2 regions of the Mycobacterium sp. IDUB_21 genome follow, and region 2 is predicted to be linked to the other one. Evidence: riboswitches for the same ligand, from Rfam matches in the RefSeq annotation. Region 2 holds a riboswitch; the other holds the start of a gene.
The links. Region 2 has a riboswitch for cobalamin ahead of ACZYY4_RS02880 (ABC transporter substrate-binding protein). Riboswitches for the same ligand answer to the same signal wherever they lie in the genome.
Positions count from the first base shown of each region.

Region 1 (6,649 bases), on a different contig from region 2:
ACCAGGAGCGCGGCCTGTTGAGTCCGGCCCAGGTCGACCCCTCTTCTGGATACCGCTACTACAGTCCCGACCAGCTGCCGATTGCCCAGGTCATCCGCCGGCTGCGGGATCTGGGGATGCCGTTGGACGAGCTGACCGAGGTGATCCGCGCCGAGGATGTCGCCGACCGCAACCGTGCCATCGTCGCCCACCTGCAGCGCCTCGAGGACCAGCTGACGCACACCCGGTCCAGCGTCGCCTCCTTGCGGTCTTTGCTCGAACAGCCGACGAGTGCAACCGACGTGAGTTACCGGTCGGTGCCTGCGACGGCGGCAGCGGCGATCGTCGACGAGGTTGAGATGACCGATGTCGAGGGCTGGTGGGCGCAGGCGTTCGCGGAACTTGACGCCGCAGTCGCGGGCGCCGCACCGGGCGTCCGCGGTGTTTTGTACTCGGCGGAGTTCTTCCAGGCGGGCCGGGGCGAGGTGATCGCGTTCCGGCCGGTGGCCGACGCGCCGGCTCGGGGCCGGGTGCACGCACGTGAGATTCCCGCCGCCGAACTGGCGGTGGCACTGCACCGCGGTGCGTTCGGTGAGCTGGATTGCACCTACGCCGCGTTGGGCACCCACGTCGCCGAACGTGAACTGGGGGTCGACGGGCCGATCCGCGAGTACTACCTGGTGTCCGGCTACGACACCGATGACGAGGCAGCGCATCGCACCGAGGTGTGCTGGCCGATCTTCCACACCAAATCCTGACCAACGACAAGGAGTTCACCCATGGAGATCACGCTGCACACCGTCACATTCGACTGTGCCGACGCGGACAAGCTGGCGCGGTTCTGGTCGCAGCTGCTGGCCCAGCCGCTCGACGACGGCGCCACCCGGTTGGCCGATCGCAGCGACGACGGCTACCGCTGGAGCACGTTGGCCGACCCCGAGGGCAACGAGTTCGACATCGTGGCGGCCTGAAATGTCATTGCTGGCAGACGCGTTGCTCGCCGCCGGACCCGCTGCCGAGCATTCCGATGCGATGGCCCGCTACGGATGGTTGGTCGGCGGCCGGTGGGACCTCGACATCACCTGGTACGGCGACGACGGCACCCGCAGCGTTGCCGGTTGGATGGTCGCGGACTGGGTGCTCGACGGTCGGGCCGTCCAGGACGTGTGGCACGCCGAAGGTCTCTTTCACGGGACGACACTGCGTGTCTACGACCCCACCCTCGACGCCTGGCACATCCAGTGGACGGAACCGCAACTGGGACTTCGACTCAGCCAACTGGGCAGGGCTGACGCGGACGGGATCGTGCAGGACGGCACGCTGCCGGACGGCACCGCCATCCGGTGGAGTTTCCGTGACATCGGTCCGGACTCGTTTCGCTGGCGCGACGAACGCAGCTACGACGGGGCGAATTGGGAACTGCGCCAGGAATATCTCGCGCGGCGTACGTCGGCGTAGGCCCGGAACGCCGAACGTGCACCCACTGCGAGATTTTGATGGTTCTTTCGCAGCAGGCGCACGTTCGGCGACCGGGGCTACACGCCGGCGCGGGCTTCTCGGGTTTCGCGGGCTGCCTTGACCATGTTGGCCAGCGAGGCGGTCACCTCGTCGGTCTTGCGGGTCTTCAGGCCGCAGTCCGGATTGACCCAGAGGCGTTGCGCCGGAACGGCGTCCAGTGCCTCACGCAGCGATGTTGCCATCTCGTCGGTGGACGGCACCCGCGGCGAGTGGATGTCGTAGACACCCGGTCCCACCCCGTTGGAGAACCCGATCGCGTTGAGGTCGTCGAGCACCTCCATGTGCGAGCGCGCCGCCTCGATCGAGGTGACGTCGGCATCCAGGTCGGCGATCGCCCCGATCACCTCGCCGAACTCCGAGTAGCACAGGTGGGTGTGGATCTGGGTGGCGTCGCTCACCCCCGAGGTCGACAGCCGGAAGGCACCGACCGCCCAATCCAGGTAGGCCTCCTGGTCCGCCCTGCGCAGCGGCAGCAGCTCGCGCAACGCCGGCTCGTCGACCTGGATCACCGCGATGCCGGCTTTCTCCAGGTCTACCGTCTCGTCGCGGATGGCCAGCGCGACCTGGTTGGCGGTGTCGGCCAGCGGCTGGTCGTCGCGGACGAACGACCAGGCCAGGATGGTGACCGGACCGGTCAGCATGCCCTTGACCGGCTTGTCGGTCAGCGACTGGGCGTAGGTCGCCCAGGCGGTCGTCATCGGCTGCGGCCGGGAGACGTCGCCGAACAGCACCGGCGGACGCACGCACCGGCTGCCGTAGGACTGCACCCAGCCGTTGGCGGTGGCGAAGAAGCCCTCCAACTGCTCGGCGAAGTACTGCACCATGTCGTTGCGCTCCGGCTCGCCGTGCACCAACACGTCCAGGCCGAGCTGCTCTTGCAGCTTGATGACGTCGGCGATCTCGGCCTTCATCCGGCGGGTGTACTCCGCCTCGTCGATCTCACCGGCGACCAGCGCGGCCCGGGCCTTGCGGATGTCGACCGTCTGCGGGAACGACCCGATGGTGGTGGTGGGCAGCGGCGGCAGGTGCAACCGCTCGTCCTGGGCGGCCCGGCGAGCCTCGGCACTGCCTCGATGTGCACCGGACGCGGTGATCGTGGCGATGCGGCCACGCACGTCGGCGTTGTTCAGCCGCGGGTCGGACTTGCGCGAGGCGACGGCGGCGTCGGACGCGGCGATCTCGTCGGCGATCTCGTCCGAGGCGTCGCGACCGTCGCGCACGGCACGGGCCAGGGTGGCCACCTCGGTCACCTTCTCGGCGCCGAACGCCAGCCAGCTACGCAGGTTCTCGTCCAGGCCCGTCTCGCCTTGCAGCGTGTATGGCACGTGAAGGGTCGAGCATGATGTAGATACAGCCACTGCAGCCGCACTTGCGAGCAGGGGCGCCAGCTTCGCCAGCGCGGCATCCAGGTCGGTGCGCCAGATGTTGCGACCGTCGACCAGACCGGCGACCAGCATCTTGGAGGCCAGCTCTGGAACCGCGGCAACTGAGGTCTCCGAGCCGTAGACCAGGTCGACCCCGATCGCCTCGACCGGCGTGCGGGCCAGGGCGGGAAGCGCCGCGCCAGGGTCGCCGAAGTAGGTGGCGACGAAGATCGACGGCCGGTTGGCCGCGCCGGCGAGGCGGGTGTAGACCTGCTCGGCCAGCGCGGGGGCGTCAGCGGCGATGTCGGTCACCAGCACCGGCTCGTCGATCTGCACCCACTCGGCGCCGGCCTCGGCCAGCTTGGAAAGCAGCTCGGTGTAGACGTCGGTCAGCTCGTCGAGGCGGAAGACCGGCGCCGGCGCGCCGTCGACGGCCTTGCTCAACAGCAGGAACGTAACCGGTCCGATGATCACCGGTCGCGCCGGGATCCCCTGCTCCTGAGCCTCTTTCAGCTCGGCGAGCACCTTGGTCGGGTTCAATTCGAACTTGGTGTCCGGGCCGATCTCCGGAACGATGTAGTGATAGTTGGTGTCGAACCACTTGGTCATCTCCAGCGGGGCGATGTCCTTGTTACCCCGGGCTGCCGCGAAGTAGCGATCCAACTCGTCGGCGACATCGGCAACCCGAGCCGGCAGCGCACCGAGCAACACCGCGGTGTCCAGCATCTGGTCGTAGTAGGAGAACGTGTTCACCGGCACCGAGTCCAGGCCGGCCTCGGTCAACTGCGCCCAGGTGTCACGACGCAGGCCTGCCGCGACGTTCTTGAGTTCGTCCTGGCCGATCCGGCCTGCCCAGTAACTCTCGGTGGCGCGCTTGAGTTCGCGGCGCGGTCCGATCCGCGGAGAGCCGAGGACGGTGGCGGTAAAGGGTTGAACGGTCACGATTTGATCCTTCAATTGTGAGGGTGGGGCACCGCCGGCGGTCGTCCAGCTGATCCGGTCTGTGCAATTTAATGCACTACAACCCTCAAAACCAGACGCCCATTCCGCGAGGCGGTGATCCGCTGGGCGCGGCGCGCCCAGCACAACAGGCAGGTCTTCGGACTCGCAGGCTCGCACGGGGGTGCACCTAGTGGCCGTCGCTTCCCAGTCACGAACACGTGACCAGTGCCTTTGACGGCGGTCGTTCCTGCATACCGCTGCGGGACAGTCCCGGATTCCCACCGGGTTCCCTCTCGCGCCCCGCGGAAAACCCGCGTCGCGCTCGATGCCGACGCCACCTCGCGGCGGTATCGACAAACCAGTTGCGTCATCAAGATTACCTGGTCAACCGGCTTCAAGTGCCTCCGGAATGGGCGTCTGGCCGTCGTTGAACTCGATGGTGCGGTGAATCGTCGAGTCGTCGGTCAGACAGGCCGCGATCACCTGTGCGACGTTGCCCCGGGACACGGATCCCTTTTCAGCGGCACCCTCGGCCGCAGTCCCAACCTCGATGCGGCCGGTGGCCGGCTCCACGGTGAGCCGACTGGGCCCCAACACCGTCCAATCCAGGTCAGCGGCCCGCAGGTGGGCGTCGGCGCCCGCCTTGGCTTGCGCGTACGGGTAGAACGGGTCGCCGTCGAGCACGCCGTGCCCGGGTCCGGCGCCGAAGTAGGACACCATCACGAACCGGCGCACCCCAGCTTGCCCAGCGGCATCGATCACCCGCATCGCCGCGTCGCGGTCCACCGCGTAGGTGCGAGCAGGGTTGCCGCCGCCGGCGCCGGCGGTGAACACCACCGCGTCGTGGTCGGCCACCAGTTCGGCCAGACCGTGGGTGTCGAGCTGTTCGATGTCGGCCACCACGGGAATCGCCCCGGTCACCGCGACCTCCTCGGAATGGTCGGGATTCCGGAAGACCGAGGTCACCTGGTCACCGCGTTCGGACAGGATGCGGCCGAGTAGCAAGGCGATCTTGCCGTGGCCGCCGATGATTACGATGCGCGCCATGGTTTCGACGCTACGCGAGACTTGAGCACCCCCGTTGGCGATGGCCGGAGGCGCCGGTCGACAATCGTCGTCAAGGACCCATCGTTGATGAAGGAGAGCACCCATGGCCGAAGCAGTCATCGTAGAGGCAGTGCGTTCGCCGATCGGCAAGCGCAACGGCGGACTTTCCGGGGTACACCCTGCGGAGCTTTCCGCCCAGGTGCTCAACGGGCTCGTCGGGCGGGCCGGGGTGGACCCCGCCCTGGTCGACGACGTGATCTGGGGCTGTGTCATGCAGGCCGGCGAGCAGGCCCTGGACATCGGCCGGACCGCACTGCTGACCGCGGGCTGGCCGGAGTCGGTGCCCGGGGTGACGGTGGACCGCCAGTGCGGATCCAGCCAGCAGTCGGTGCACTTCGCCGCCGCCGGCGTGGTGGCCGGGCACTATGACGTCGTTGTCGCCGGCGGCGTGGAGTCGATGTCGCGCACCCCGATGGGCGCCTCGCTGGCCAACGGTGGGCACCCCTACCCGGAGGCGTTCCGGAGCCGTTACAGCCAGACTCCGAACCAGGGGACCGGCGCGGAGATGATGGCCGAGAAGTGGGGTTTGGACCGCACCGCGCTCGATGAATTCGCCCTGGCCTCGCATGAAAAGGCAGCCGCAGCACAGGATTCCGGCGCGTTCACCGACGAGATCGTCGGGATCAAGGACGGCGAGGGCAACGTGATCAGCGCCGACGAGGGTATTCGCCGCGGCACCACGATCGAGAAGATGGCTCAGCTCAAGCCGGCGTTCAAAGAGGACGGCGTGATTCACGCCGGCAACTCCAGCCAGATCTCCGACGGCTCGGCGGCGCTGTTGTTCATGTCGGCGGACAAGGCACGTGAACTCGGGCTGACCCCGCTGGCGCGGGTGCACACCGCGACGCTGGCCGGCGCCGACCCGGTGATGATGCTCAGTGCCCCGATCCCGGCCACCCAGAAGGCGCTGCAGCGCAGCGGCCTGAGCGTCGACGACATCGGGGTGTTCGAGGTCAACGAGGCGTTCGCCCCGGTGCCGATGGCGTGGCTCGCCGAGATCGGCGCGGATGCGAAGAAGCTCAACCCCAATGGCGGGGCGATCGCGCTCGGTCACCCGCTCGGCGGCTCCGGCGCCCGGATCATGACCACCATGCTGTACCACATGCGCGCCAACGGGATTCGCTACGGCCTGCAGACCATGTGTGAGGGTGGCGGCCAGGCCAACACCACCATCTTGGAGCTGCTGTGAGCGACGCGGCCGTTCTGGTAGAACGGCGCGGTAACGTCCTGCTGGTCACCATAAACCGCCCCGAAGCCCGCAACGCCGTCAACGGCGCGGTCAGCACCGGCATCGGCGACGCCCTGGCGCAGGCCCAGGATGACGACGAGGTACGCGCGGTGGTGATCACCGGCACCGGTGACAAATCCTTTTGTGCCGGAGCCGATCTCAAAGCGATCGCCAGTCGGGAGAACATCTACCACCCGGAGCACCCGGAGTGGGGTTTCGCCGGTTACGTGCAGCACTTCATCGACAAGCCGACCATTGCGGCGGTCAACGGCACCGCGCTCGGCGGTGGCACCGAGATCGCGCTGGCCAGCGACCTGGTGGTTGCCGAGCAGCGGGCGCAATTCGGGCTGCCAGAGGTCAAACGCGGCCTGATTGCCGGTGCCGGTGGGGTTTTCCGCATCGTCGACCAACTGCCCCGCAAGGTCGCCTTGGAGTTGCTTTACACCGGGGACCCGATGTCGGCCGCAGACGCCGCCCGCTGGGGGCTGGTCAACCGGGTGGTCGACGATGG
Region 1 covers NZ_JBVAXQ010000012.1:123,828-130,476, reverse strand. The annotation lists gene ACZYY4_RS17830 (MerR family transcriptional regulator) at 1-737, shown strand, start outside; gene ACZYY4_RS17825 (VOC family protein) at 759-950, shown strand; gene ACZYY4_RS17820 (hypothetical protein) at 952-1,437, shown strand; gene metE (5-methyltetrahydropteroyltriglutamate--homocysteine S-methyltransferase) at 1,515-3,818, opposite strand; cobalamin riboswitch at 3,935-4,133, opposite strand; gene ACZYY4_RS17810 (SDR family oxidoreductase) at 4,188-4,850, opposite strand; gene ACZYY4_RS17805 (thiolase family protein) at 4,954-6,099, shown strand; gene ACZYY4_RS17800 (crotonase/enoyl-CoA hydratase family protein) at 6,096-6,649, shown strand, end outside.
Region 1: it holds a riboswitch for cobalamin, as region 2 does, so the genes downstream of both, metE (5-methyltetrahydropteroyltriglutamate--homocysteine S-methyltransferase) here and ACZYY4_RS02880 (ABC transporter substrate-binding protein) in region 2, are expected to answer to the same signal.

Region 2 (6,649 bases):
AGCTGCGTCACCGGGCGCCAGTCGCCTCCGTCGTCGGTACCCGTGGAGACCGCGAAATACGGGCTGACATCCGATAATGCGGCCAGCGCCGATATCACCTGATCCTTTGGCGCGCAGCGTTGCGCGTCCGCGGGCAGTGCCCGCAGCCGCTCCGGCAGGTCACGCAATGCGGTGCGGATGGTCGACGTTGCGGAGCGCAGTGTGATCGTGGCGGGATCGGTTGCGGTGATGGAGATCTCGCAGCCTTCGGCAGGCCCGTCGACGTCCCAGCCTTCCCGGGACAACACCCGGATCAGCGCCGCGCGCAGCGGCTCCGGGGCGTCGACGCGGGCACCCCGGAGCTCACCGTTCTCGGTGCCGAACTCGAACATGCCGCTGGCCGGGTCGAAACGCAGCGTGTCGGTGTCGAACATCGCGCCGATGCGCCCCGACAGCATCAGTTCCTCACCGACGGTGTCCACCAAGGTGCCCGCCGGATCCAGCAGCCACACCCGGTCGGCCACCCGCAGCGCCAGTTCCAGGTCGTGGGTGCTGCACACCACGGCCAGCTGCTGCTCGCGGGCCAGTTCGCGCAGGAGCCCGAACAGTCCGGCTCGCGAGGACACGTCCAGGAACGCGGTCGGTTCGTCGAGCACCAGCAGCCCGGGCTGTTGAGCCAGCGCACGGGCGGTCAGGACGCGCTGACATTCACCGTCGGACAGTTCGGATGCCGGTCGTGACGCCAGATGCTGCGCGCCGGTCGCCGTCAGCGCCCAGTCGATGATCTCGTCGTCCTCGGGACGCAGCCGGGCGCCCAGACCCAGGTGCGGGATGCGGCCCAGCCCGACGAGTGCCCGCGCTGACAGCAGCCCCGGGTCGACCCGCTCGGTCAACACCACCGCGACCCGGCGGGCCAGTTCGTCGCGGGGCAGCCCGGTCAGGTCGGCGCCGTCCAGCAGGACCCGGCCGCCGAGCGCGGGCTGCAGCCCGGCCAGGGTGCGGATCAGGGTGGACTTGCCGGCGCCGTTGGGTCCGATCAGCACGGTCAGTTCGCCGCGCCGGGCCTGCGCGCTCATCCCGGCCGCCACGGTCGTCGATCGGCGCCGGCTGCGGTAGCCGATCGCCAGGCTGGCCAGTTCCACAGCGGGTGTCATGCGGGTCATGACGGCACCCCGGATCCGCGGCGGGCCCGCAGCAGCACGGTGATCACCACTGGCGCCCCTACCAGTGCGGTGACCGCGTTGATCGGGATGACCAGATCGCTGTCCGGTACCTGGCTGACGATGCCGCATGCCAGCGCGGCGACCGCACCCAACAACACCACCGTCGGCAGCACCACGCGGTGATCGGAGGTCCCGACGGCGATGCGGGCGACGTGCGGCACCACCAGCCCGAGGAACGCGATCGGCCCGCAGAACGCGGTCGTCACACCTGCCAGCAGCGACGCCGAGGCGACCGTGACCACCCGGGCCCGGTGCACGTGAATCCCCATGGTCGCCGCGTAACTCTCACCGAGCAGCAGGGCGTTGAGCGGCCTGATCGTCATTGCCGCGGTAATCAACCCGACGGCCACCAGCGGCAGCAACAACCGCAGGTCGGCCCAGCCGGTTCCGGCGAAGCTGCCCAGGCCCCACAACAGGTACTGCTGCACCCGCTGCGGATCGGAATACACCAGCGCCAGACTCACCAGCGCGGTGCTGGCCGCACCGATCATCACCCCGATCAACAGCAGCGTCGCCGCCGAGCGGGTCCAGCGCGACAGCATCAGCACCAGCGTCAGCATCGCCGCCGCGCCCAGCGCCGCCGCGATGACCTCCCCGCCGCGGCTGGCGCCGGCGGTGAAGAAACCGGCGCCGGCCGCACCGCCGGCCAGCACCACCAGCGCCACACCGAGGCTGGCCCCGGAGCTGACCCCGAGGATGTAGGGGTCGGCCAGGGTGTTGCGGAACAGGGTCTGCAGCTGCAGCCCGGCGACCCCGAGTGCGGACCCGGCGGCCAGCGCGGTGAGCACCCGCGGCAACCGCATGTTCGCCACGATCACCTGCCAGCGGGGATCGGAGGCTTCGGCGCCGAACAGCACCCGCACGGTGTCGGCCAGCGGCACCCGCACCGGGCCGAGCGCCAGGCCCAGCAGGACCAGCACCAGGACCGCGGCGGCCAGCCCCGCCAGCACCAGGGTGGTGCGCGCCTTCATCGGTCCACCCGTCGGTAGAACTCGAAGACGTGGTCGGTCCCCAGCTCGGGATGCAGGATCGCGAGCAGGTCGCCGAGCAGCAGATCCGGTCGCGCGGTGCCGCGTTCCCAGTACAGATTGCCGCCGCCGGGGCCGATGGCTTTGGTCGCCGACCACACCTGGCCGCTGCGGACCGCGGTGAGTTCGCCGTACCGGCTGTCGCGCGCCACCGCGTCGTCGACGGTTTTCCAATCGTCGGTGACCAGCCACAGCGCAGCGCTTCCCGCTCGGGTGTAGACCGATTCGAAATTCAGCTGCCTGTTCTCGGCGCCGTGGTCGGCCAGCCAGGGGTAGCTACCGCCGGCGTCGGCGACGAGGCGGCCGGAGTAGCTGGCCCCGGTGGGCATCGACCAGCTGCCCGAATACATGGTGCCGACCAGCACGTCGACGGGTCGGGTCCCCGCGGCCTGTGCGGCCAGCGCGCGGTAGCGGTCGCGGACGGACTCGTAGGCCTGCCCGGCCCGGCGTTCGGTGCCGGTCAGCGCGGCGAAAACCTTGACCCACTCGGCGCGGCCCAGCGGGGTGGGCTCCAGCCATTCGGCGTCCGCCACCACCGGGATGCCGGCCTCGCGCAGCTTGGGATAGCCGGGATCGTCCATGCCCTGGGTGACCAGTACGTCGGGACCGGCCTGCAGCACGCTCTCGATGTTGACCTGTCCGCCGGGCGCGTAGCCGACGATCTCGCCGGCGTCGATGCGCGCGCGGATCTGTGGGTCGGCGACCGCGGCCGGGCTCGCCACGCCGGTGACCACCCCGGCCTTATCGAGTTCGGTGATCATCGCCAGATGCGTCGTCGAGCCCGAGTACAGGCTGTGCACCGGGACGGTGATCTGTTGGGCCCGGGCCAATTCGGGGTCCAGTTCGCCGCTCAGCGCCGGCGCCGGCGCCCCGCAGCGCACCAACACATACGACACGGGTTTGCCGCCGAGGTAGGGGCGGTGGACGGTCAGCACCTGGTAGCTGCGGTGGTACTCGATACTGAAGTTGGTGGCCTCGGACAGCGTCGACTTGTCCGGAAAGTAGTCGGTGTGCGGATCGAAGTCGGTGATGCAGCCCTGCCGCGCCTCGGGGGTGCGCGGGACGCGCTGGGCCGAGCAGCCGGCCAGCGCGGTGGCCAGCGCTATTACCAGCGCTATGGCTAGCGCAGGGACTACCCGCAGTGCACGGGACATGGGCGCGCATCAGCTTCCTCGGGGTACACCGCCCCGGTTCGCAGGACGCGATGACGTGAGTCTCCTGGCTCTCGGATCACTGTTCGCCTCGCCTTCCAGCCCCACAAACGGCGGGCCGTGGCTGATGAGGGTCACTCCCCGATGACAGTGGCGGGACCGCGCCGGATTCGCACCGGCTTCCTCACTGTGATGCCATCGCCTTACCGGCGACATTCTCGCATGCCGTGCTGCGTTAGGCTGGCCGCCGTCTCGCGGCGTCAGGAACCCGGTGCGAATCCGGCGGGTCAGCGAGGCTCGTCGGAGTTGGCCCGAAGGGGCGGCGGAGGCGAGCCGAAGCTGGGACCGCCGCTCAATTCCGGGGCGGTTCCGCCACTGTGAGGGGCGCATCGGCAAGCGCCCCGAGCCAGATACGGCCGCGGGGCATCCGACGATACGGGGCGCGAACCCCGGGGAGGACCCCTCATGCGGCGCATCGCCTTGCTCTCCACCTCCGACACCGACCTGCTGTCGGCGCGGGCCAGCGGCGCCGCCTACCGGCTCGGCAACCCGGCGCGTCAGGACATCGAGCCGGTGCTGACGGGCGCCGATGTCGTGGTGCTGCGGATCCTGGGGTCGTCCGCAGAGATCGAGACCGAGCTGAAGTTGCTGCGTGCGACGGGCCTGCCGCTGGTGGTGCTCGGCGGGGAGCGGTCTCCCAATGCCGAGTTGATGGAGTGCTCGACGGTCCCGATCGGGTTGGCGGCGCAGGCGCACGCCTATCTCGCCGAGGGCGGCCCGGCGAATCTGGCTCAGCTGCACGCGTTCTTGTGCGACACGGTGCTGCTCACCGGTGAGGGTTTCGACGAGCCGAGGGTGATACCGGAGTGGGGGTACGCTGCCCGCGCGGCGGTCGAGACTTCCGCGGAAGCCGTGCGGGTGGGAGTGCTGTACTACCGGGCGCACGAGGTCAGCGGCAACGCCGGATTCGCCCACGCCCTGGCCGACGCGATCGACGCCACCGGCCGGGCGGTCGGGGTGCCGATCTTCGCCGCGTCGCTGCGCAACGCCGCCGATGAGCTGTTCGATGCGCTGGGCACCCTGGACGCGGTGGTGGTCTGCATGCTGGCGGCCGGCGGCGCGATGAACGCCACCGCGACCGTGGGTGCCGGCGACGACGATGGCGCGTGGGACATCGAGCGGGTCGCCGCGCTGGACATCCCGGTGTTCCAGGGGCTGTGCCTGGCCTCATCGCGGGCGGACTGGGCGGCCAACGACGACGGTGTCACCCCGCTGGACTCGGCCACCCAGATCGCGATCCCGGAATTCGACGGCCGGATCATCACGGTGCCGTTCTCCTTCAAGGAGATCGACGACGACGGGCTGCCGCACTACGCCGCCGACGCCGAACGCTGCACCCGGGTGGCGGGCGTCGTGGTGAACCACGCCGTGCTGCGCCGCATCCCGAATGATCAGAAGAAGCTGGCGCTGGTGCTGTCGGCCTACCCCACCAAGCACTCACGGGTCGGCAACGCGGTCGGTCTGGACACGCCGGCGTCGGCGGTGCGGCTGCTGCACCGGCTGGCCGACGAGGGGTATGACGTCGGAGACGGCTTCGGGGTGCTGGGCATCGCTGACGAGACCGAAGCGGGGGACCGGCTGATCCACACCCTGATCGAGGCCGGCGGCCAGGACGAGGACTGGCTGTCCGCCGCCCAGCTGGCCGACGCTCAGGTGCGGGTGACCGCAGCACAGTACGCCGAATGGACCGCTGAGCTGCCGAGCGCGCTGCGCGACGCGATGGCGCAGGCGTGGGGCCCGGCGCCGGGCAAGCTGTTCGTCAACGACGCCGGTGAGATCGTGCTGGCCGCAATGCGATCCGGAAACGTCGTGCTGATGATCCAGCCGCCGCGCGGGTTCGGGGAGAACCCGGTGGCGATCTACCATGACCCGGAGCTGCCGCCGAGCCACCACTACCTGGCCGCATACCGTTGGCTGGCAAACGGTTTCGGTGCGCACGCGGTGATCCACCTGGGCAAGCACGGCTCGATGGAGTGGCTGCCCGGCAAGACCGCGGCGCTGTCGGCGAGTTGCGCCACCGACGCCATGATCGCCGATCTGCCGTTGATCTACCCGTTTCTGGTCAACGACCCCGGTGAGGGCGCGCAAGCCAAGCGCCGGGCGCACGCCACCATCGTCGACCACCTGATCCCGCCGATGGCGCGCGCCGAGTCCTACGGCGATATCGCCCGTCTTGAGCAGCTGCTCGACGAGTACGGCAACATCGCCACGATGGACCCGGGAAAGCTGCCGGCGATCCGCGGCGAGATCTGGAACCTGATGCGCGCGGCGGAGATGCACCGCGATCTGGGGCTCGACGAGCGGCCCGAGGATGAAGAGTTCGATGACTTTCTGCTGCACGTCGACGGCTGGCTCTGTGAGATCAAGGACGCCCAGATCCGCGACGGACTGCACGTGCTCGGTGGCGCCCCGATCGGCCCGGAGCGGGTCAACCTGGTACTGGCGATCCTGCGCGCCCCGCAGGTTTGGGGCGGGGTGGACCATGCGGTGCCCGGGTTGCGGGCCGCGCTGGGCTTGAAGGACGACGCCCCGGCGGCGGCGGTCGACGAGATCGAGGGCCGCGCCCGGGAACTGGTCGAAGCGATGGAGGCCGCCGCCTGGCAGCCGGATACGGCCGATTCGCTGCACTCCGATCCCGAGGTGCGCCGGGTGCTGAGATTCGCTGCCACCGAGGTGGTTCCGCGGCTGGCCGGCACGGCAGCCGAGCTGGACTCGGTGCTGCACGCCCTGGCCGGCGGATTCGTGCGGCCGGGCCCGAGCGGGTCGCCGCTGCGCGGTCTGGTCAACGTGCTGCCCACCGGACGTAACTTCTACACCGTCGACCCGCGGGCGGTGCCGTCTCGGCTGGCGTGGCAGACCGGACAGGCCATGGCGGATTCGTTGGTTCAGCGCTACCTCGACGAAACCGGCGGTTACCCGGAGTCGGTGGGACTGTCGGTGTGGGGGACCTCGGCGATGCGCACCTCCGGCGACGATGTCGCCGAGGTGCTGGCGCTGCTCGGGGTGCGGCCCGAGTGGGACGAGGCGTCCCGGCGGGTGTCCGGGCTCGAGGTGATCTCACGTGAGGAGCTGGGCCGGCCCAGAATCGATGTGACCGTGCGGATCTCGGGGTTCTTTCGGGACGCCTTCCCGCACGTGGTGACGATGCTCGACGACGCCGTGCAGATGGTGGCGGCCCTCGACGAGCCGGACGAGGTGAACTTCGTGG
Region 2 covers NZ_JBVAXQ010000001.1:595,907-602,555, forward strand. The annotation lists gene ACZYY4_RS02870 (ATP-binding cassette domain-containing protein) at 1-1,142, opposite strand, end outside; gene ACZYY4_RS02875 (FecCD family ABC transporter permease) at 1,139-2,173, opposite strand; gene ACZYY4_RS02880 (ABC transporter substrate-binding protein) at 2,170-3,384, opposite strand; cobalamin riboswitch at 3,422-3,614, opposite strand; gene cobN (cobaltochelatase subunit CobN) at 3,847-6,649, shown strand, end outside.